Regions from separate parts of the Xanthomonas vesicatoria ATCC 35937 genome, predicted to be linked through region 1. Evidence: predicted binding sites of a transcription regulator. Region 1 holds the regulator's gene; each other region holds the start of a gene.
What was found. Region 1 encodes HrcA, which represses chaperone genes, less so after heat shock. Its sites were predicted from a motif close to TTNGCACTCNNNNNNNNNGAGTGCNAA; they were not measured.
Positions count from the first base shown of each region.

Region 2: a site for HrcA is predicted at 3,622-3,648, ahead of rpoH (RNA polymerase sigma factor RpoH). Genes of this name have one in related genera too.
Region 3: a site for HrcA is predicted at 6,018-6,044, ahead of BJD12_RS15320 (co-chaperone GroES). Genes of this name have one in related genera too.

Region 1 covers NZ_CP018725.1:4,791,341-4,798,946, reverse strand. The annotation lists gene pdxY (pyridoxal kinase) at 1-305, opposite strand, end outside; gene dnaJ (molecular chaperone DnaJ) at 736-1,866, opposite strand; gene dnaK (molecular chaperone DnaK) at 2,029-3,954, opposite strand; gene grpE (nucleotide exchange factor GrpE) at 4,097-4,615, opposite strand; gene hrcA (heat-inducible transcriptional repressor HrcA) at 4,716-5,747, opposite strand; gene recN (DNA repair protein RecN) at 5,887-7,551, shown strand.
Region 2 covers NZ_CP018725.1:2,278,654-2,286,259, forward strand. The annotation lists gene BJD12_RS09970 (hypothetical protein) at 1-442, opposite strand, end outside; gene BJD12_RS09975 (NAD(P)/FAD-dependent oxidoreductase) at 561-1,853, shown strand; partial or broken gene BJD12_RS24220 (trimeric intracellular cation channel family protein) at 1,906-2,520, shown strand; gene rpoH (RNA polymerase sigma factor RpoH) at 2,736-3,611, opposite strand; gene ung (uracil-DNA glycosylase) at 3,810-4,535, opposite strand; gene BJD12_RS10000 (response regulator) at 4,532-5,374, opposite strand; gene ftsX (permease-like cell division protein FtsX) at 5,383-6,333, opposite strand; gene ftsE (cell division ATP-binding protein FtsE) at 6,330-7,016, opposite strand; gene rhlB (ATP-dependent RNA helicase RhlB) at 7,092-7,606, opposite strand, start outside.
Region 3 covers NZ_CP018725.1:3,530,458-3,538,063, forward strand. The annotation lists gene BJD12_RS15305 (protein-disulfide reductase DsbD family protein) at 624-2,948, opposite strand; gene cutA (divalent-cation tolerance protein CutA) at 2,954-3,286, opposite strand; gene BJD12_RS15315 (endonuclease) at 3,877-5,670, opposite strand; gene BJD12_RS15320 (co-chaperone GroES) at 6,095-6,382, shown strand; gene groL (chaperonin GroEL) at 6,529-7,606, shown strand, end outside.

The DNA.
Region 1 (7,606 bases):
CCGGAGACCAGCATGCGCGCCCGCTGCGGCAGACCGCGCTCGGTGGCACCAAGCAGCAGATCGGCCAGCCAATCGGCGGGCAAGATACGGCCGCGCAAGGTAGCGTAGAACGGCGCGTTACTGAGCAAGGTCGTCGGCACTTCGGCCACACGCAATCCAAGCGCGCGCAACGGCGGCACGGCAGCGCTATTGCCAGCATGGCCGTAGACCAACTGCGACTGCACCGAGATCACATCGATCGGCGAAGGACCATCCGGGCGCTGGCGGCGACCGTGGACGAGATGGCTGTCGGTTGCATCGCTCATGGGAGGCGCCGTCGTGAAAGAAGACCCCCATTATCTGCCGCAATGCGTGAGCGCGTGGAGTGTTTGGCGCCGCGCGATGGTCAATGCGCCGCGCTTTGATTAAATGCTTGCTAGATGGGAGCTGACATTCGAGGCGACCGATCAAGCGAATATCAGCGCCGAACTCTCAAGCGCTGCATCATCTACGTGTTTGGTAGACGTTGGGACCTGACAAGGCGCGCTAGCGCTGAGTAACGCCGGCATAGGCTGGAGCGTGGCGATGGATGTCGATCGCCTGATTCGTCCCGCTACGGGAGCCTGAGGTCGCAGTTCTAGCGACCTCCAACTAAGAACGCAACTGCCTCGCTCATTCTCGCCAACTTCCACGCCCGCTCCCGACAGGAGCAGGCACGGCTTGTTCGGCAGCGTTCCTTACTGCCCTTGACGTCGCTTACGACGTCATGCGATCCCAGAAACCCTTGACGCCATCGATGAAGGTGGCCGACTTGGGCGAATGCTTACGCGCATCCTCACCGGTGAACGTTGCCTCGAACTGCTGCAGCAACTCGCGCTGATCGGCCGTCAGGTTGACCGGCGTTTCGACCACGACACGGCAATACAGATCGCCTTCGCTGCGGCTGCGCACCGAACGCACGCCCTTGCCGCGCAGGCGGAACAACTTGCCGGTCTGCGTCTCGGCTGGAATACGGATTTCCGCTTCGCCGCCCAGGGTCGCAACGCGCACGGTATCGCCGAGCGCCGCCTGCGAAATGCGGATCGGCACTTCGCAATGCAGGTCGTCGCCGTCGCGCTGGAAGATCGCATGCTCGCGCACACGCACTTCCACATACAGATCGCCCGGAGGTGTGCCGGCAGGGCCAGCTTCGCCTTCGCCTGCCAGACGAATGCGATCGCCGGTGTCCACGCCGGCCGGCACCTTGATCGACAGCACCTTGTCCTCTTCCACGCGACCGGCACCATGGCAGGTCTTGCACGGATTCTGGATCAGCGTACCGCGCCCGTCGCAGTGCGGGCAGCTTTGCTGCATGGCAAAGATGCCGCGCTGGATGCGCACCTGTCCACGCCCATGGCAGGTAGCGCAGGTCTCGACCTTGCCGTCTTCCGAGCCGCTGCCGTGGCAGGGCTCGCATTCGATCAGTGTCGGAATCTCGATGCGTCGCTCGATACCCGCGACGGCTTCTTCCAGATCCAGTTCCAGCACGTAACCGACGTCGGCGCCACGTCGCGCAGCGCGCGGACCGGCGGCGCCACCGCCAAAAATATTGCCGAAGATATCGCCAAAGATATCTCCCATATCCGGGCCACCCGGCCCGCCACCGCCACCGCCCATGCCGTGCTCGAATGCCGCATGGCCATGCGCATCGTAGGCACGGCGCTTGTTGCCGTCCGACAACACTTCATAGGCTTCCTTGCACTCCTTGAACATCGCCTCCGACGCAGCGTCGCCCGGATTGCGGTCAGGATGGTGCTTCATGGCGCAACGTCGATACGCCTTCTTCAGCTCGTCGTCGCTGGCGCCGCGGGCAACGCCCAGCACTTCGTAGTAATCGCGTTTGCTCATAAGCCGGTATTGGGGATTCGTGATTCGTGATTCGGTTGAAACGCAAAGGCGGACAGCGTGCTGCTGGTCCGCCCTGGCGACGCGACGCGTAGAGGATATCGGGAGGAAGGGGCGCGCGCTTTAGCGCTTGCCGATCCTCGCTCCCGACTCCCAAATCACGACTTACTTCTTGTCGTCCTTGACCTCGGTGAACTCGGCGTCCACCACGTCATCGGCGGCCTTGGAGGCCTGTGCATTACCGCTGGCCGCATCGGCGTTGCCGCCCTGCTCTGCCGCGGCGGCCGCTGCATACAGCGACTGGCCGGCTTCTTCCAGGGTCTTGCTGCGCGCTTCGATCTGCGCCTTGTCGTCGCCCTTCATGGCGGTTTCCAGGTCGGCCAGCGCCGCTTCCACCTTGCCGATCACATCGCCACCGACCTTGCTGCCATGCTCGGTGATCGCGGTGCGGGTGGCGTGGATGAGGCCATCGGCCTGGTTGCGGGTCTGCACCAGTTCCTGGAACTTCTTGTCTTCCTCGCGGTTGGCTTCCGCGTCGGCGACCATGCGCTGGATCTCTTCGTCCGACAAGCCCGACCCGGCCTTGATCTCGACCTTCTGTTCCTTGTTGGTCTTCTTGTCCTTGGCCGACACATGCAGGATGCCGTTGGCGTCGATGTCGAACGACACCTCCACCTGCGGCATGCCGCGCGGCGCCGGCTCGATGCCGGACAGATCGAACTTGGCCAACGACTTGTTGAAGCGGGCCTGCTCGCGCTCACCCTGCAACACGTGCACGGTCACGGCCGACTGGTTGTCCTCGGCGGTGGAGAAGGTCTGCGAGGCCTTGGTCGGGATGGTGGTGTTCTTTTCGATGATCTTGGTGAACACGCCGCCCATGGTTTCGATCCCCAGCGACAGCGGGGTCACGTCCAGCAGCAGCACATCCTTGACGTCGCCGGCCAGCACGCCGCCCTGGATCGCGGCGCCCACGGCCACCGCTTCGTCCGGGTTGACGTCCTTGCGCGGTTCCTTGCCGAAGAAATCGGCAACCGCCTGCTGCACCTTCGGCATGCGGGTCTGACCGCCGACCAGGATCACTTCATTGATGTCGCTGGCGCGCAGGCCGGCGTCGTTCAACGCGGTGCGGCACGGCTCGATCGACTTCTTGACCAAGTCTTCCACCAGCGCTTCGAGCTTGGCACGGGTCAGCTTGATGTTGAGGTGCTTCGGGCCCGACGCATCGGCCGTGACGTACGGCAGGTTCACTTCGGTCTGCTGGCTGGTCGACAGCTCGATCTTGGCGCGCTCTGCGGCATCTTTCAGGCGTTGCAGCGCCAACGGGTCCTTGCGCAGATCGATGCCCTGATCTTTGTTGAACTCGTCCACCAGGTATTCGATGACGCGGTTGTCGAAGTCTTCGCCGCCCAGGAAGGTGTCGCCGTTGGTGGCCAGCACTTCGAACTGCTTTTCGCCATCGACTTCGGCAATTTCGATGATCGATACGTCGAAGGTGCCGCCGCCCAGGTCGTACACGGCGATCTTGCGGTCGCCGCCATTCTTGTCCAGGCCATAGGCCAGGGCTGCGGCAGTCGGCTCGTTGATGATGCGCTTGACGTCCAGACCGGCGATGCGACCAGCGTCCTTGGTGGCCTGACGCTGGCTGTCGTTGAAGTATGCCGGCACGGTGATCACCGCTTCGGTGACCTTCTCGCCGAGGAAGTCTTCAGCGGTCTTCTTCATCTTTTCCAGCACGCGCGCGGAGATTTCCTGCGGCGCCATGCGCTTGGCATCGCTGGTCTGCACCCAGGCGTCGCCATTGTCGTGCGCGAGGATGCCGTACGGCACGTGCGAGATGTCTTTCTGCACCTCGGCGTCGGTGAACTTGCGGCCGATCAGACGCTTCACCGCGTAGAAGGTGTTCTTCGGGTTGGTTACCGCCTGGCGCTTGGCCGAGGCACCAACCAGCACTTCGCCGTCCTTGGTGTAGGCGACGATCGAAGGCGTGGTGCGATCGCCCTCGGAATTTTCGATGACGCGGGCCTTGCCGCCGTCCATGATCGACACGCACGAGTTCGTGGTGCCGAGGTCAATACCAATGATCTTGCCCATGGATACGCTCCTGATGATTCTGTAGCTGTGTCCGGCGACGCCGGGTCTGGCTGAGATGTGGGGGTGGCGCGCAGGTGTTCAAGCCATCTGTGCGCATCTGTGTTCCAACGGCGCGCCCGGCAGTTCAGCCGGGCGCTGCCGATCAGTCGTGCTTGGCCACGACCACCAGGGCCGGGCGCAGCAGACGGTCGTTGAGCAGGTAGCCCTTCTGGAACACCTGTACGACATGGCCCGGCGCAATGCCGTCGGCCTCGCCCTGGCTGATCGCCTGGTGCTGATCCGGGTTGAACGGCTGGCCGACCGGGTCGAGCAGGGTCAGGCCGTTGTCGGCCGCGACCTTGAGCAGTTGCTTGTAGGTCATGTCCAGGCCATCACGCAGCGGGCTGGGCTCGGTACCGGCTGCGGTCAGGCCGGCGTCCAGGCTGTCGAACACCGGCAGCAGCTCGCCCAGCAGCTTCTCGTTGGCGAACTTGCGCGCGTTCTCGACATCGCGCGCGATGCGCTTGCGCTGGTTTTCCAGATCGGCGCGCTCACGCAGGGCGTCGGCCTTGACCAGGGCGATCTCGCTGCGCAGCGACTCGATCTCGGCCTTGAGCGGATCGGTCTCGGGTGGGTTCTGGGACAGGTCTTCGGAATCGAATTCGGGGTGGTCTTGGTTCATATGCAGTTCCCGGGCAAGCGGAACGCCCGCCCCAACGTCACCCCGTATGTGGGCGCCCGCGCGCGTTTCAAGCAAAAACCATCGTGCCGATCGATGCCGGTTATCGCACCCCGGGCGGCTCCATCGCCGCGCCCAGTACCTGGGCGGCAGTCTGCACCAGCGGAATCAGCCGGTCGTAAGCCATGCGTTTGGGCCCGATCACCCCCAGCACGCCCAGCACCTGGCCGTTGGCAGCGTACGGCGCGGTGACCAGCGAGACGTCTTCCAGCGACACCATGCCGGTCTCTTCGCCGATGAAGATGCGCACGCCCGGCGCCTGGATGGTGCGTTCGAGCAGTTGCAGGATCTCGCGCTTGCTGGCGAAAGCTTCGAACAGCTCGCGCAGCCGGTCCAGGTCCGACAGGTCCTGCACGCCCATCAGCCGGGCCTGCCCGGCCATCACCATGTCCTCGGCATCGGCCGGCACCAGTGCCTCGCTGGCCAGGTCCACGCTATGGGCCAGCAGCTGCTCCATCTCGTTCTTGGCCATGCGCAGTTCGCGCAAGAGGCTGGCGCGGATATCGGACAGCGCGCGCCCGGCGAACTGAGCATTGAGGTAATTGGCCACCCGTTCCAGCTCGGCCGGCTCGTAGGCGCGGCGCGGCTCGATCACCCGGTTCTGCACTTCGTTGTCGGCAAACACCAGGATCGCCAGCACGCGGCGTGCGTCCAGCGCCACGAAATCGATATGCCGGAACGCAAACTGCTCGCGGCGCGGCGCGCTGACCACCCCCACGAAGTGACTCATCGCCGACAGCATCTGCGAGGCGCTACCCAGCAGCGACTGGGTGCCGTTGCCGCTGGCCAGCTCCGCGCGCAGGCGGCGCACTTCCTCCTCGCCGGGCGGCTGCATCTGCACCAGGCTGTCTACGAACACCCGGTAGCCGTGTGCGGTGGGCACACGCCCGGCCGAGGTATGCGGGGAGCTGAGCAGGCCCACGTCCTCCAGATCGGCCAGAATATTGCGGATGGTCGCTGGGCTCACATCCAGCCCGGCATGCTGGGCCAGGGTTTTCGAGCCCACCGGTTCGCCATCGCGGATGTAGCGCGCGATCAAGGTGCGCAGCAACTGGCGTGCGCGGGGGTCGAGCATTGGGGACTGGGACGCGCGCATGGGATCATCCGGTGAGACTGGGCATAGATAATGTCTGGCCCCGGGGATGGCAAGCGTCCGACTCCCTGCCCCCACCTTCCTCCCCTAAGCTTCCCCAACGCATTCACACTCGACCCCCATGCTCAGACATCTCTCGATCAAGGATTTCGCCGTTGTCCGCGCCACCGAGCTCGAATTCGGGCCGGGCATGACCGTGGTATCGGGCGAAACCGGCGCCGGCAAGTCGCTGATGGTGGACGCGCTGGGCTTTCTGTCCGGCCTGCGCGCCGACAGTGGCGTGGTGCGCCATGGCGCCGACCGCGCAGAGCTGTCGGCAGAATTCCAGTTGCCGGCCGAGCACCCGGGCCTGAACTGGCTAGCCGACAACGAGCTCGATGACGAGGCCCAATGCCAGCTGAGGCGCATCATCCGCGCCGACGGCGGCTCGCGTGCCTGGATCAACGGCCGCCCGGTGACCTCCTCGCAGTTGGCCGAACTGGCCTCGAAACTGGTGGAAATCCACGGCCAGCATGAGCACCAGGCACTGATGGCCCGCAACAGCCAGCTTGCCCTGCTCGACGCCTACGCCCGTAACAGTGCCCAACGCGAGCAGGTGCGCCAGACCAGCCAGCGCTGGCAGGCGCTGCTGGACGAGCGCGATGCGCTGTCGGCGCAGGGCGATGTGTCCGACCGCATCGGCTTTCTGGAACACCAGCTCGGCGAGCTGGAACGCGAAGACCTGGACCCGGCGGCGATCGCCGCCCTGGACGTCAATCACCGCCGGCAGGCGCATGCCACCGCACTGATCAGCGCCTGTGACAGCGTGGCCCAGCAACTCAACGGCGATGACGGCGCGTCGGCACTGGGCTTGTTGCAGGACAGCCGCCACGATCTGGCGCGTGTCGCCGAGCACGAACCGCGCTTGGGAGAGGTGGACGCCCTGCTGGACAGCGCCGTGATCCAGATCGAAGAGGCGCTGGCGCTGCTGGACCGCGTGCGCGACGACCTGGATGCCGACCCGGCCCAGTTCGAAGCGATGGAGCGCCGTCTCGGCCGCCTGCACGACCTGGCGCGCAAGCACCGTGTCGCCCCGGACGAGCTGGCCGCCCACCGCGACCATCTGAGCGCCGAGGTCGAGAGCCTGCGTGGCGCCGACGAGCGCCTGCAGCAGCTGGACAAGCACATCGAATCCGCCACCGGCGTCTGGCGCGCCGCGGCCGGCGTGCTCAGCGACAGTCGCAGCGCCGCCGCCGAGGCGTTGTCTGCCGCAACCACCACGCTGATCGGCGAGCTGGGCATGGGCGGCGGCCAATTCCTGATCCAGCTGCAGCCGCACGACAGTGCACGGCCGGACCCCAACGGCGCCGAGCGGGTGGAATTCCTGGTCGCCGCCAATGCCGGCCAGCCGCCACGCGCCTTGCGCAAGGTGGCCTCCGGCGGCGAGCTGTCGCGGATTTCGCTGGCGATCGAAGTGGCCGCACTTGGGCTGGACAGCGTGCCGACCATGGTGTTCGACGAAGTGGATTCGGGCATCGGCGGCGCGGTGGCCGATATCGTCGGCCAGAAGCTGCGGGCCCTGGGCGAAGAACGCCAGGTGCTGTGCGTGACCCACTTGCCGCAGGTCGCGGCCAAGGGCCATGCGCACTACCGGGTCAGCAAGGCGCCGGTGGACGGCATGACCCAAAGCGCGGTCGAACTGCTCGGCCCGCAGGCGCGCCAGGAAGAGCTGGCACGCATGCTGGGTGGCGTGGAAGTGAGCAAGGAAGCGCGCGCGGCGGCCCGTAAGTTGCTGCAGAGCGCCTGATCGCAGCGAGCAACTCGCAACTTCAGAGGCCCGTTCCCTCCCCCGCTGACGAAGC
Region 2 (7,606 bases), 2.5 Mb from region 1:
GCCGGCCATCGCGCAGGATGAGTTCTCCGTCGCTGAGAATCTCTTGATCGGAGCCTGCACTGACCCAGGTGGCCTGCACGCGGCCCGCGCCACGATCGCCTTCCACATTGAATACAAACTCCTCGCCTCCCTGCGCCAGACCGGTGCGGTACAGATCCACCCGCATCGTGCGGATCTGGCCGATATGTTCCTGCACCACGGCGTCTGCCTGCAGCGCAGTGCGCGCCTGATCGGCAAACATCGACCAACCGGTGCCAATCAGCCAGATGCTCGCAGCCATCACCAGGAGCCCGAATAGCGTCGCGCACGCCAGCACGCCGATCAGCCCGATCGCCACGCCACTGAGTTTTTTCTTCGCCGCAGGCGCGGGCAAGGCGGCCGGCGCTGCGTTGGGCATGGCAGCGGACGACAGCGGCGGCAAGGGCGGTGGCAATGAGGGCATGCGATGGCCGTCAGAAAGGGATGCAACATGATGCCGCAGCCACGCGATGCCGACGCATCATGTTCATTGCGGATTTGGCATCCTGTCGAGCCCGCGTTGCCTCTCATCGGACCCTACGATGCCCTCATCTCCCTCCCCCGCTCCCTTGCACCTGGTCGTGGTCGGCGGCGGTTTCGCCGGCTTGTGGGCAACCCGCGCGCTCGACGACCCCGGCATCCGCATCACCTTGATCGACCGGCAAAACCACCATCTGTTCCAGCCGTTGCTGTACCAGGTGGCCACCGCCGGCCTGTCGGCGCCGGACATCGCCGCACCGCTGCGGCACATCCTGCGCGAACAACGCAACGTCGAAGTGCTGCTCGGCGATGTGGCCGAAATCGCCCCAACGCGTCGCGAAGTGGTGCTCGCCGATGGCAAGGCGCTCGGCTACGACATGTTGCTGCTGGCCACCGGCGCCACCCATGCCTACTTCGGCAACGACCACTGGGCCGAACATGCGCCCGGCCTGAAAACCCTCTACGACGCGCTGGTGCTGCGGCGCAAGCTGCTGCTGGCCTTCGAGCGCGCCGAGGCCGAATCCGACCCGGCCGCCCGAGCGGCCTGGCTGAGCTTTGCGGTGGTCGGCGGCGGTCCCACCGGCGTCGAACTGGCCGGCACCCTGGCCGAGATCGCCCGCCACACGCTCAACAACGAGTTCCGCCATATCGATCCGCGCCAGGCGCGCGTGCGGCTGGTCGAAGCCGGACCGCGCGTGCTGCCTTCGTTCCCGGACGATCTCACCGACAAGGCGCGCAGGCAGCTGGAGCGGCTGGGGGTGGAAGTGCACACCGGTACGCCGGTAACGCATATCGATGCGCTGGGCTACCAGCTGGGCGACACCTTCGTGCCGGCGCGCACCGTGGTATGGGCGGCCGGCGTGGCCGCCTCGCCGCTGGCGCGTACGCTGGGTGTGCCGCTGGATCGCGCGGGCCGCGTGTTGGTGCAGCCGGACCTGAGCGTGCCAGGCCATCCGGAGATCTTCGTCGGCGGCGATCTGGCGTCGGTGCAGCAGGGAGGACGCCCGGTGCCAGGCGTGGCGCCAGCAGCCAAGCAGATGGGCAAGCACATCGCCAAGGCGATCCGCGCACGGCAGCACGGTCAGGCGGCAGCCGCGTTCCGGTATCAGGACTTCGGCAACCTGGCCACCATCGGTCGGATGGCGGCCATCGTGCACGTGGGCAAGCTCAAGTTGTCAGGCATCGTGGCGTGGTGGTTCTGGCTGGCCGCGCACGTCTATTTCCTGATCGGCTTCCGCAACCGCTTCGTGGTGCTGGTGAACTGGGCGATGGCGTACTGGAGCTATCAACGCGCCGCACGCATCATCTTCGGCGGCGCCACCGACGACCCGCCACCCAACAGCAAGGACGGGTGACAGCGGCACCGGCCGTGCGCGATGCTGTGCGGCCCGATGCGACGGTCTATGCGTGGCAACTGTCCTGTTCCTGCTGGATCTGCTCGGCACCTTCGTGTTCGCCCTTAGCGGCGCGACGGTGGCGGTGCGCAATCGCCTGGACCTGTTCGGCGTGCTGGTACTGTCGTGCGCGGCCGCAGTGTCCGGCGGCATCGTGCGGGATGTATTGATCGGTGCTACCCCGCCGGCAGCGCTGGTGCACCCGCAGTATCTGCTCACTGCCTGCCTGGCCGGCGTCGCAGGTTTCTATTGACACTCCGCAGTGGAACGGCTGCGCAACCCGGTGCAGATTTTCGACGCAACGGGGCTGGCGCTGTTTGCGGTCTACGGCACAAGCAAGGCGCTGGACTACCACCTCAGCCCGCTGAGCTCCACCTTGCTGGGCATGCTCAGCGGCATCGGCGGCGGCATCGCACGCGACCTGTTGGTGGCACGCACGCCAGTGGTGCTGCAGGCCGAGCTGTATGCGGTGGCCGCGCTTGCCGGTGGCGGCATCGTGGCCGTCGGTCATGTACTCGAAGTGCCGCAAGCCTGGTCGCTGGCAACCGGTGCCGGCGTGTGTTTTGGCCTGCGTTTCATGGCGATCCGCTACGGCTGGCATCTTCCGGTGGCACGGTCGCCGGAGTAGGTGCACCGCGCGCAGGCTGCTGTACCGCATGTCGCAGACCGATTGGAGTGCCTGTTGCAGCACATTCGCTATGCCAGGCTTCTCTTGAAGGCGTCACGGCACGTTGAGCGCCGCGCCCGGGCACTTTCGCGCGATAAGACACGGCATGCGCGCAATGCAAAACGGCCCGGATAACCGGGCCGTTTTTTGCAACTCGTCGCGCGTTTTCGTACCGATCAGGCGACGAACAGCGCCTTCATCTTCTTCAGCGCGTTCGCCTCGATCTGGCGAATACGCTCGGCCGATACGCCGTACTCGTCGGCCAGTTCCTGCAGCGTCACCTTGGACTCCGAATCCAGCCAACGGCGTTTGACGATGTCGCGCGAGCGCGTATCCAGGCCGGCCATACCTTCGCGCAGCAACTGCAACTGGTTGTCTTCGCTGTCGTGCCGCTCGTAAGCCTGCGAGGGATCTTCCTCGTTGGCCACCAGATAGCTGACCGGCGACGGCGGGCCATGATCGTCGTCTTCATCCGACGAGGCATCGAAGCCGATGTCGCGACCGGACAAGCGCGATTCCATCTCCATGACTTCACGCTCGGAGACGTTCAGATCCTTGGCAACCGCAGTCACTTCCGAGGCATTGAGCCAGCCCAGGCGGGTCTTGGACTTGCGCAGGTTGAAGAACAGCTTGCGCTGCGCCTTGGTCGTGGCGACCTTGACGATGCGCCAGTTCTTCAGGATGAACTCGTGCATTTCGGCACGGATCCAATGCACTGCGAAGCTGACCAGGCGCACGCCCATTTCCGGGTCGAAACGCTTGACCGCCTTCATCAGGCCAATATTGCCTTCCTGGATCAGGTCGCCCAGCGGCAGGCCGTAGCCATTGTACCCGCGGGCCACGTGCACCACGAAGCGCAGGTGGGAATGGACCAATTCGCGCGCTGCGTCCAGGTCCAGCTCGTCGCGGAAGCGGCGGGCCAGATTCTGTTCCTCATCGACCGACAGCACCGGGATCTGGTGCACGGCACCGATGTAGGCGTCCAGCGAACCGAGCGCACTGGGAATCGGGAGATTGTTTGCCACAAGGGCAGTCGAGGTAGTCTGGTTCATAGGCACCATCTTAGCAGTCGAACTATTGGACTGCCGGGTACAGAAAGAGTTCCCAGCGTTCCATTTATAGGACGTTCGGGCTTCCAGCCTTGGCGGCGTTCCACCGTACAGCTCCCCGAATTCAGACGTTACGGTAGCACTGCGCCCCTGCGCAGACCGTGACAAATCTGCGGCGAAATGCGCCTGCACCCAGGTCGTTCAGCCGGCGGCCAACGTTGTGTCCAACGCGTCGCGCGACGGCAGCGACCAATCGATCGGCTGGAGGCCGCGGCGTTGCAGATGCTCGTTGGTCTTGGAGAAGTGCCTGCACCCCAGAAAGCCGCGATGTGCCGACAGTGGCGAGGGATGGGGCGCCTTGAACACCCGATGGCGGGCCTGGTCGATAACCTTGCCCTTGGACTGCGCGTAGCTGCCCCACAGCAGGAACACCAGGCCTTCGCGCTCGCGGTTGAGCGTCTCCACCACGTGATCGGTAAAGCCTTCCCACCCCTTGTTCTGGTGCGCGCCGGCCCGGCCCTGCTCCACCGTCAGCACCGCGTTGAGCAGCAGCACGCCCTGACGCGCCCACGGCATCAGATAGCCATGATCAGGACGCGGGATGCCCAGATCGTCCTGGATTTCTTTGTAGATATTGAGCAGCGACGGCGGCACCGGCACGCCCGGCAGAACGGAAAAGCACAGCCCGTGCGCCTGGCCTTCGCCGTGGTACGGGTCCTGGCCCAGGATCACCACCTTGACCTGCTCGAACGGGGTGGCATCGAAAGCGGCAAAGATCTGCGGCCCGGGTGGGAACACCCGGGCACCGGCGGCCTTGCGCTGACGCAGGAAGGCAGACAGCTCCTGCATCTCCGGGCGCAGCAACCAGTCGCCCACTTTTGCCTTCCACGACGGTTCCAGCTGGATACGTCCTTCTACTTCGGTCATAGCGTGACAGCCTGATCCTCAAGACGTGCCAGCCGCAGTTGAAACAGGACCTTGGTCACCAGCAAGCGCTCTTCGATGGGTTTTTGCACCAGATCGTTGGCACCGGCGCGCAACAGTTCGGACTGGTTGCGCGGATTGGTGTCGCCGGTCATCACCAGCACCGGCAGGCGGCGCTTGCCATAGGCGAAATCGATGCGAATCCGCTCGACCACATCGCGGCCGTTGAGCTCGCCTTTGAGGGTCACGTCGGTCAGCACCACGTCGATGCGGCGCTCGGTGCGGCCCAGCGATTCGGCGGTGAGCAGCGCAAACGCATCTTCGGCGGTGAGTACGTGCACCACCTTCAGGCTCTGGCGCTCGAGCATGCGTTTGGTCGCCTCGGCCACCACGCGGCTGTCTTCGATATAGAGCACGGTGGCGCCCACCACCGGCTCGGGCTGCACATAGCCGCGGATGAACGTGGCCAGCGCTTCATGGCCCAGCGCCTTGTCGAAATAATCGGTGACGTATTCGGTGAAGCGGCGCTCCACCAGATGCTGCTGCGCATCGCCGGACACCACGATCACCGGCACATACGCCTGGCCGGCCGCTTCGCGCACGCTGCGCGCCAGGGTCAGCCCATCGCCATCGGGCAAGGACAGCGAGGTGGTAACCAGATCCACGGCACCGGCCTCCAGCGCATCGCGCGCTTCGGCGATGCTGGAGCAGCCGATTACCTGCACATTGGGCAGGTCGCGTTTGAGCACGTCGGCAATCAGCTTGCGTACCAGTTTCGAACCATCGACGACCATCACGCGTGGTGCGTCGCTGATCAGGTGTTTGAGATCTGGTGGATGCATGGCAGGCCTCAGGTCTCGGTGGGACGGGTCTGACGAAGGAAATGGCCGGTCACCAACCAGGCGCCCAGCCAACCCAGCACCAGGGTGCCGATCAGCACCATCACAGAATGCAGCAGATCCAGTCCGTGCAGGGTAAAGGAACTGCCGTAGCTATCGGCCAATGTGGCCAATGGCGCGCGCAATGCCAAGCCCGACGCGGCGATCAGAGCGAGCGCGACTGCGCCGGCGCCCAGCCCGTACCACGCACCCAGATACAGGAACGGGCGACGGATGAAGCCGTCGCTGGCGCCGAGCAATTGCAGCACACCGATTTCTTCGCGGCGCGACTGGATGTCCAGCCGCACGGTGTTACCGACCACCAGCACCGCACCAATACCCAGCAGTGCCGACAGCACCTGCACCAGGCGTTCCCCGAACTGTAGCCAGCCATCCAGGCGCTTGCGCCATAGCGCGTCGTGCTGCACCTGGTCGGTCTGCGGCAGGGCCTGCAGTGCGTTCGCCAGCTGCGCGTCGTCGGCCGCATCGGCGGGGGTAACGATCAATAGCGTCGGCAACGGGTTCTCGCCCAGAGCATCGGCAGCCTCGTCGAGCTTGGCGCTCTCGCGCAACGCGGCCAACCCCTGCTCGGGCGTGCGCAACGTCACCTGCGCCACATCGGGGCGCGCGCGCAACTCGCCGGCAAGCGCCTGCGCGGCATCGGCGGCGACATCGACTTTGAGGAACAGATTGATCTCGCGCGACTGCTGCACGCTGCCGGCGAGCAGCTTGACGTTGTCCAGCGCGATCGACAGCCCCAGCGGCAGCGCCAGCGCCAAAGCCATCACCACGATGGTCAGCAGCGTTGCCCATGGCTTGCGCATGGCGCGGCCCAGGCTGAAGGCGATGCTGTGCAGGTGGTGATCGATCCACACGCCAAAGCGCGAGGGCGCCACGGCTTCGGTATTGGCGAGCTTGCTCATTCGGCCAGATCCTGCGGCGAGATGTCGTCGACCAGGCGGCCGTGATCCAGGATCAGCACGCGCTTGCGCATTTGCTTGAGCAAGGCAAGGTCATGGCTGACCACCAGCACGCTGGTGCCGCGCGCGGGCAACTCGGCAAACAACTGCATGATTTCGGCGGCCAGCGCCGGGTCGAGATTGCCGGTGGGTTCGTCGGCCACCAGCAGACGCGGCTCGCCGACGATGGCACGTGCAATGCCCACGCGCTGTTGCTCGCCTGCAGACAACTGCGACGGCAAGGCTTTTTCGCGATGGGCCAGGCCGATGCGTTCCAGTGCAGAACGCACGCGCTTGCCGATCTCGGCACGCCGGGTGCCGCGCAGGATCAGCGGCAATGCCACGTTCTCGGCGATGCTGCGGTCGTTGAGTAGGCGATGGTCCTGATAGACCGCGCCCACCTGGCGACGATGCAGCGGAATCTGCCGGCCACGTACCTTGAGCAGGTTGCGTTCGCCCAGCAGCACGGCGCCCTGGCTGGGACGCTCGCTGAGGTGGATCAATTTGAGCAAGGTACTTTTGCCGGCGCCGGAATGGCCGGTCACGAACAGCATCTCGCCATCGGCCACTTCGAAGCTGACATCGGTCAGCGCCTGGTGGCCCCCGGCGTAGTGCTTGCTGACGTTGTCGAAACGCAGAACGGTCATCCAGCGATTATGCCGGAGCGCCAGCGCTTGCGTCGCATCGCCGCAGACCGGCGATGCGATTTATGCCGCCAGTGGTCAGTTGCCCGAGACCAACGAACGCAGGCGGCGGCCGATCCTGCTCAGCAGCGACGGACTACCGCCCGGCTTGGCGGCGGCACGCACCGGCTTGGCAACCACCTGGGTCGGCTTGCGCGGCGCAGCGGGTGCGGGCACCGGCGTGGATGCGACCGGCTCGGCGCCGTCGACCGGACGGCCATTGCGACGGCGACGACGCTTGCGCGGTGCACGCTCGCCATCGACATCGATGGACGGCGCAGCGATTGCGGCATCGGCAACCACCGGCGGAACCGATGCAGCCGCTGCAATAGGAGCCTCGCCCTCAACGCGCGGTTTGCGACGCGGACGCGGCTTGCCGTCGGCACTGCCGCCGTCGCGACGACCGCCGCCACTGCCACTGCGCGATGCGCCACCCGGACCGCTGCGGCCGCCGCCGCGGCGCTGTTCTTCGGCCGCACGCTGCTCGCGCGCTTCGCGGAAGATGGTGCCCACGCTGTCGCCCGCGTCGTCGTCGACTTCTTCGCCTTCCACCG
Region 3 (7,606 bases), 1.3 Mb from region 1:
TGCTGGCGATGCTGTCCAGATAGCAGAAGTTATGCGTGTTTTAAACAGATGTTTTAAATGGCCGCGGGTCGCGGCCGGTGCGAGTGCTGGCGGGCATCCGGGCAGAACAGGTCCGGTTGCGAGGTCTGCTACCTGCCCTGCGTGCAGCATCCTCGCAGGGGCATGCAGTCAGGCGCGATGCGCTGGGGCGCGGCAACCGTGAGACACGGCCACGACGGCAGCGCTGCCGGTCTGCAGGTTCGCATCCTCCACTGCCGCGCGTCAGGATTTTGTTCCGGCAGCAGCAGGTCATCGTTCGGGTCTTCAATTGTGCTGCCCATGCAATGGTGGATCGCCCGGGGGCTTGCCGCGGAAATCGGCGCAGTGGCCGCAATGGCGTGCCGCAAGTCGTGCCGCCAGCGATGCCGCCGGTCGCGGCTGGCGTCTGTCGGCGCCACAGACGGCAAGCGGATGCGCGCCGTTAGTCGCCGGATCTGCTTGCGCTCCGCAGCGGAGCGCCGCCACGGCAACGCTCCATGTCAGTGCAGCGCCATGCGCCGCCTGGACGTCGTCGGCGGGGTTGGTACGCCGGCCTCGATGCGTTCGTAGAACACCACGTTCTTGCCCGCATTCCGAAACGCGGCTCAACGCGCCGCGCGCAGCAACGCATCCTCGGTGATCGCATTGGTCAGCACGGTGGGCAGGATCGCCGGCGGCGCGCCGGGGCCGTAGACCACGTACAGCGGTACGCCGACTGCCTGGTGCTGGTCGAGGAAGGTGCTGATGGCCGGGTCGACATTGGTCCAGTCGCCTTTCATGTAGACCGCATCGACACGGCGCAGCGCATCGCGGAAGTCGGCGCCGCCCAGCACGTTCTTTTCGTTGGCCTTGCAGGTCACGCACCAGTCGGCGGTCATGTTGACGAACACCACGCGGTTGTCGGCACGCAGGCGATCCAGCAACTGCGGCGAAAACGCGACTGCCCCTTCGCTGGCGGCGGTGGCGGCCGGCAGGCGCAGGCGGGTGACACCCACCACCGGCACGATGGCCAGCACCAGCATCACCGCGGCCAGGCGCATGCCCGCGCGATTGCTGTTCCAGCGGCTGCGCTCGAAACACCACAGGCCCAGCGCCAGCAGGGTGGCGCCGACCAGCATCAGCGCCAGCGCATCCACGCCGCGCTGCTTGCCCAGCACCCATAGCAGCCAGATCGCGGTGAGATACATCGGGAACGCCAGGACCTGCTTGAGCGTCTCCATCCACGCACCGGGCGTGGGCAGGCGCCGCGCCAGCGACGGAATGAAGCCGATCAGCAGGAACGGTAGCGCCAGGCCCAGGCCCAGCGCCAGAAACACCAGCATCGCCAGCAGCGCAGGCGCGGTGAACGCATACGCCAGAGCGGTGCCCATGAACGGGGCGATGCAGGGGCTGGCGACCACGCAGGCCAGCACGCCGGTGAAGAAATCGCCCAGCGGGCCGTTGCGCGCGGCCAGCGACTGGCCGATGCCGCCAAGATTGCTGCCCAGCGTGAACACGCCCGACAGGCTCAGGCCCACTGCGAACATCAAATATGCCAACGCTGCCACGAACCACGGCTGCTGTAACTGGAAGCCCCAACCGGCCGCCTGGCCGGCCGCGCGCAGGGCGATCACCAGCCCGCCGATGGCGGCGAACGACACCAGCACGCCCAGCGAATACCAGATGGCATGGCTGCGCGCGTGGCTGCGGCTCTCGCCGCTGTGGGCCAGACCCAGTACTTTCAGCGAGAGGATCGGCAGCACGCACGGCATCAAATTCAGCACCAGGCCACCGAGCAGCGCCAGCGCCAGCATCGCCAGCAGGCTCTTGTCGGTGTGCGGCGGCTGGGTGCGCTGTGGGTTATCGGCTGCCGCCGTCGGCGCGGACTGTGTCTCGCTGTCTGACCGCTGTGCCGGGGCTGGCTCGGGGGGCGCCTGCCCGGCGGCCAGCGGCGAGATCATCAGCGGGGCGGCTTGCGCCTGGTTCTGCGGCGACACCGTGCCGGCGGGCAGGTCCAGCGTTACGCGGCGGGTCATGGGCGGGTAGCAGATGCCATCGGTCTGGCAGCCCTGGAAGGTGGCCACCAGGGTCACGCGCGCCGGGTCGGGATGCTCGCGCAGCAGCGGCAAGGTGACCTCGGCCTGGTCGAAATACACCACCACATCGCCGAAGTGTTCGTCGCGATGGGTCTTGCCTTGCGGCCAGCGTGGCAGCCCGGTACGCACGCCGCTGCTGCCTTCCAGCGCCAGCGAGGTGCGGTCGCGGTAGAGGTAATAACCCGGTGCCGGGGTGAAGCGCAGCAGCAGGCTGTTGCCGTCGCCGACGATGGCTTCGAAGTTGAACGCCTGCTCGGCGGGCAGTGGCAACGCGTCCACGCCGGCAGTCTGGCCGGGCGACCCGAACAGGCGCGGGCCGGGCACGGCGCGTGGCACCAGCGCGCCCAGATTCTCGCGTTGCGGCATGCCGGTGGCTGCCGCCGTTGTCTGTGCGCCGGGCAGGGTGACGCGGATCTCGCGCCGCTGCGGCGGGTAGCACACCCCGGCATCGGCGCAGCCCTGGTACTGCACCTGCAACACCGCGGTTTTCAGCGCCGGATCGGCCTTGCCGGCCAAGGTGGCCTGCAATTGTTTGCGGTAGGTCTGCACCTGCCCGAAGAACTCATCGTGCTTGCTCTCGCCCTCCGGCAGCGCCAGTTCGCCGGCAGAAAAGCCCTGTCCGGATTTGACGCTGATGCGGTGCCGATACAGGTAATAGCCCGGCGCGATCTTCCAGGTCAGGCCGATGCTGTCGCGGCTGTCGGCCTGGGCGCTGAGCACGAACGCCTGGTCCACCGGCAGCAGGTCGGCCTCGCTGACCGCCTGCGCGGCCGGCGCCACCAATGCGAGCGAGGCGGCGATGACAGGGGCGGACAACAGTGCGCAGCGGGCGATCCAGCGGGACAGAAACTTCATGGACGTCAGGATTCCTTGCGGGTGTCGGCCCGGACCCAATCGAGATAGGCCGGCAGCCCGGCGCTGGCTTGGACAGCGACCGCCTCCGGCAGTTCATACGGATGCAGTGCCCGCAGCCGCGCGATGGTGTCGGGCAGGACGTCTTCCCAGGTCTTGATCAGCAGCTGCACCTCGGTGCTGCGCTCGATCGCACCATTCCAGCGGTACAGCGATTGCGCGCCGGGCAGCTGGGTGACGCAGGCGGCCAGCCGTTCGTCGAGCAAGGCACGCGCGATGCGGTCGGCACTGTCGGCATCCGGGCAGGTGCTGAACAACAAATGGAGGGAAGAGGCGTTCATTCGGCCCGGCAGTGTAATCCCCTGCCTGCGGGGGATCGACTGCGCGTTCCGCAATAGGGCGTCAACTTCGCTGGATTGGCGCCGCAGGCGGGCCGGGCGGTAGCGACTGTTGGTGGTTGGGTAGCCAGAGAGGTGCGCTGGGCGGCCATGACGGCGTCTGTGCGTACGCCCATGAACGTAACACGCCGGGTGACTCGCCAGCGCCGAATACCGCTGGCCGAGACGTGCCTGGACCATGCTCCGCGCCAACGTCGGGTTCGCGCAGAGAAAAGCGAGGCTGGCGCACGATTAGCAACAGAGCCCCGTTACTCCAGGAACGTGGGTTGGAGCGACCACTTGCCCCAACCCGGCATCGCGATGCGCAGGGTGTGCTGGTGTATGAGCGCCTGGTGCCGACGGTGGTGGTCGTGCCGCATGCGGCATCGGACCCGCGATGCAGTGCGGGTCCAACCTGTGACCGGCGAGGTGCTACTGCGTGGCGATCGCCGCCACTGGCGCCCGACGCCCCACGGCACGGCGCCATTTCGGCACACGCGGAACACCACTGAAGCCGTAGCGGCCCGACGCACCCTGCGTCGGGCCGATAGGTCTCAGTTGGCCAGCTGGCAGCTGGCCGGCTTGGCCGAGGTGAACAGGCCGGCGGTGGCCCATTCGGGATGGTCGACGAACGGGTTGCGGTTGCCCTGGAAGCTGAAGATCACCTGGTTGCGCGCGCGCTCGGCATCGTCCGGCGGGTCGGCCTGGTGCCAGGCCAGCAAGGTGGACAACAGGCCCATGTAGGCCGACGAGGCCGAGGTCTGCACGATCCGGCTGCGGTCGTCGGTGAGTTCCAGGTCCGGCTCGGACTGGCCGGTGGCCGCATCAAGGCCGCCTTCGTAGCGGATCGCCATGTACATCACCGCGCGCGCCATATCGCCCTTGCGCCGGCCCCACACCTCGAAGGTGCCGCTGTTGCCGTCCGGCGTGCGGACCCAGTTGGAATTGCCCGGATAGCGCCCGCTGCCACCGCCGCTGCCGTCGTTGACCTCGGTCACCCGCTCGCCGCAGCTGCTGGTGCAGGTGGCGTAAGGCTTGTTGCCGCGGTCGGCGTTGAAGGTGGTGTCGGTCAGGTACAGCATGTGGGTATCGGTGTAGGGCGCGTACGGCAGGCCGCGGTCGCCGGTGGCGCTGCCGAAGCCCAGCGAGTTGGGCCAGGTGTGCTCGCGGTTGTAGGTGAGCCCGCTGCCGGTGCCGGCGCGGTCGCTGACCTTGGCGTAGCTGCGGTTGCGGTAGGCGTCCAGGATGCGGCCGCTGTTGTTGGGGTCCTCGTCGGCCATCTCCAGGATGGTCCAGGTGTTGGTGCCGGTCCCGCTGTACGGGTAGACCGTGTGGCCGCGGATGGTGGCGTTGAGCGAGCAGCGCAGCTGGCTGGGGCTGGTGGTGTTCACCCGCGAGTAGTAGCCGGTGCCGCCGCCGCTGGCGGTCGCCACGGTAAACGCGATGGATTGATTGGCCGCCGGGCTCAGCCCGCTGGCATCGCGGATGGCGCTGGCGGTGATCGCCAGGGTGCAGCGCTCGCCGCCGACCAGCGCGGTGTTGGTGGACAGGGTGAAGCGGGTACCGCTGGTCGGGTAGCTGAGCGCCACCGTACCGGAGCTGGCGCAGCGCAGCGCAAAGGCGCCCCCGCTCAGCGTCACTGCTTCGCTGAAGCCAACGCTCAGATCGCCGGCTGCCGGGAAGCCGCTCGCGCCCTGGGCGGGCGTGGTGCTGGTGATCGTCGGCGCGGCGCCGGTTTCGCCGCCACCGCCGCTGCCGTTGAAGGTCTGGCCGCGATTGCACGCGCCGAAGGTCTGCGCTGCCGAGCCCGCCCAGCTGAAGTTGGCTGCGGCACTGCCGGTACCGGTGAGTTGCAGCGAACTGCCCACCGCGCTGCTGTTGCTCTCGCTGACCGGCAGGTTCTGGCTGGTGACACCGCCCGCCGGGCCACCGCTGCCGGTGATGGCGCCTTCGTAGCTCAGGAACTGCACCAGTTGGCCACCCGGGTCCACCAGCGCCACGCCGTCGTTGGGCCCGTTCTGCACGCCGTTGCTGGCGTAGCTGACGGTGGCAATGCGCACCTGGCTGCCGCAGCTGATCAGGCTGCCGGCCGGGACCGCCGTGTTGGCATAGACGGTTGCCGCACTGGGCGCGCTGCCGTTGTACAGGTAGATGCGGTAGCCGCTCAGCGATTCGCCGGCGGTGGCCACCACTTCCACGCCTTCGCCGGTGTCGCCGGAGGCGCCTGCGTCGTCGTAATGCAGTTCATTGATGAACACCGCCGCATTGGCGGAGGTGACGGTCAGCGCAAACGCGCAGGCCAGGGGAAGGGTGCAACGCAGCGATACAGCACGGGACGGCAACCTCATCGACAGCTCCTTGTGATCGGGGAATGCGTTCCCGACTGTAGAGGCTGCGCATGACAAGTGATGGAACCTGGTTCCATTTTTAGAGCGAGTGGCGCCCGGGCGGCAGTGGCCTCGGATCGGCAAATGGATGGTCGCCTGCAGCCAGTGACGGCACCCGCGCACGGTGTCCGTCTTCCTTCGTGCGATCCCCGCCCGGCCGACAACGGTTCGCTGCGTTCTGCCGCCGCCGCCCGGCCTCCGAAGGAGACCAGCCGAAGAAAAAATTTTGCGTCCGGCCCTTGAAACCCGCCCGCGCAGCACAATCTCTGGCCCGCACCCGCTCTGTCGGGTTTTTTCCGCGCGCTGTGCTGGCAGTCGTCACATACGAGTGCTAACATCGCCGATAATTTCCAGGCCAATCAATCACTTAAGAGGGTCTTTCTCTATGAGCATCAAGCCGCTTCACGACCGCGTTGTAGTCAAGCCGATCGAAGCCGACGAAGTTTCCGCCGGCGGCATCGTGATCCCGGACTCCGCCAAGGAAAAGTCCACCAAGGGTGAAGTCGTCGCCATCGGCGCCGGCAAGCCCCTGGACAACGGCAGCCTGCGCGCGCCGGTGGTCAAGGTCGGCGACAAGGTCATCTACGGCCAGTACGCCGGCAGCAGCTACAAGTCCGAAGGCGTCGAGTACAAGGTGCTGCGCGAAGACGACATTCTGGCCGTCATCGGCTGATCAGGCGCTATGCGCCGGGAATCGGGAGTTGGGAATCGGGAATAGGCAAAGCGGCTAGCGCCCTTCGCCATCCACCCCGCCCCGATTCACGCTGTTGATCTACCGATTCCCCATTTCCTATTCCCCATTTCCGGAGTTACATACAAATGGCTGCTAAAGACATTCGTTTCGGTGAAGACGCACGTACCCGTATGGTTCGTGGCGTGAACGTGCTTGCCAATGCCGTCAAGGCCACCCTGGGCCCGAAGGGCCGCAACGTCGTGCTCGAAAAGAGCTTCGGCGCGCCGACCATCACCAAGGACGGCGTCTCCGTCGCCAAGGAAATCGAACTGGCTGACAAGTTCGAGAACATGGGCGCGCAGATGGTCAAGGAAGTTGCTTCCAAGACCAATGACAACGCTGGCGACGGCACCACCACCGCCACCGTGCTGGCCCAGGCCCTGATCCGCGAAGGCGCCAAGGCCGTGGCCGCCGGCATGAACCCGATGGACCTCAAGCGCGGTATCGACCAGGCCGTCAAGGCCGCCGTCATCGAGCTGAAGAACATCTCCAAGCCCACCACCGACGACAAGGCGATTGCCCAGGTCGGCACCATCTCGGCCAACTCGGACGAATCGATCGGCAACATCATTGCCGAAGCGATGCAGAAGGTCGGCAAGGAAGGCGTGATCACCGTTGAAGAAGGCTCGGGCCTGGAAAACGAGCTGGACGTGGTCGAGGGCATGCAGTTCGATCGCGGCTATCTCTCCCCGTACTTCATCAACAACCAGCAGAGCCAGTCGGCCGACCTGGACGACCCGTTCATCCTGCTGCACGACAAGAAGATCTCCAACGTGCGCGATCTGCTGCCCGTGCTGGAAGGCGTGGCCAAGGCCGGCAAGCCGCTGCTGATCGTGGCTGAAGAAGTCGAAGGCGAAGCGCTGGCGACGCTGGTGGTCAACACCATCCGCGGCATCGTCAAGGTCGTAGCCGTCAAGGCCCCGGGCTTCGGCGACCGTCGCAAGGCGATGCTGGAAGACATGGCCGTGCTGACCGGCGGCACCGTGATCTCCGAGGAAGTGGGCCTGGCGCTTGAGAAGGCGACCATCAAGGACCTGGGCCGCGCGAAGAAGGTGCAGGTTTCCAAGGAAAACACCACCATCATCGACGGTGCTGGCGATTCGGCCGCGATCGAGTCGCGCGTCGGCCAGATCAAGACCCAGATCGAAGACACCTCGTCCGACT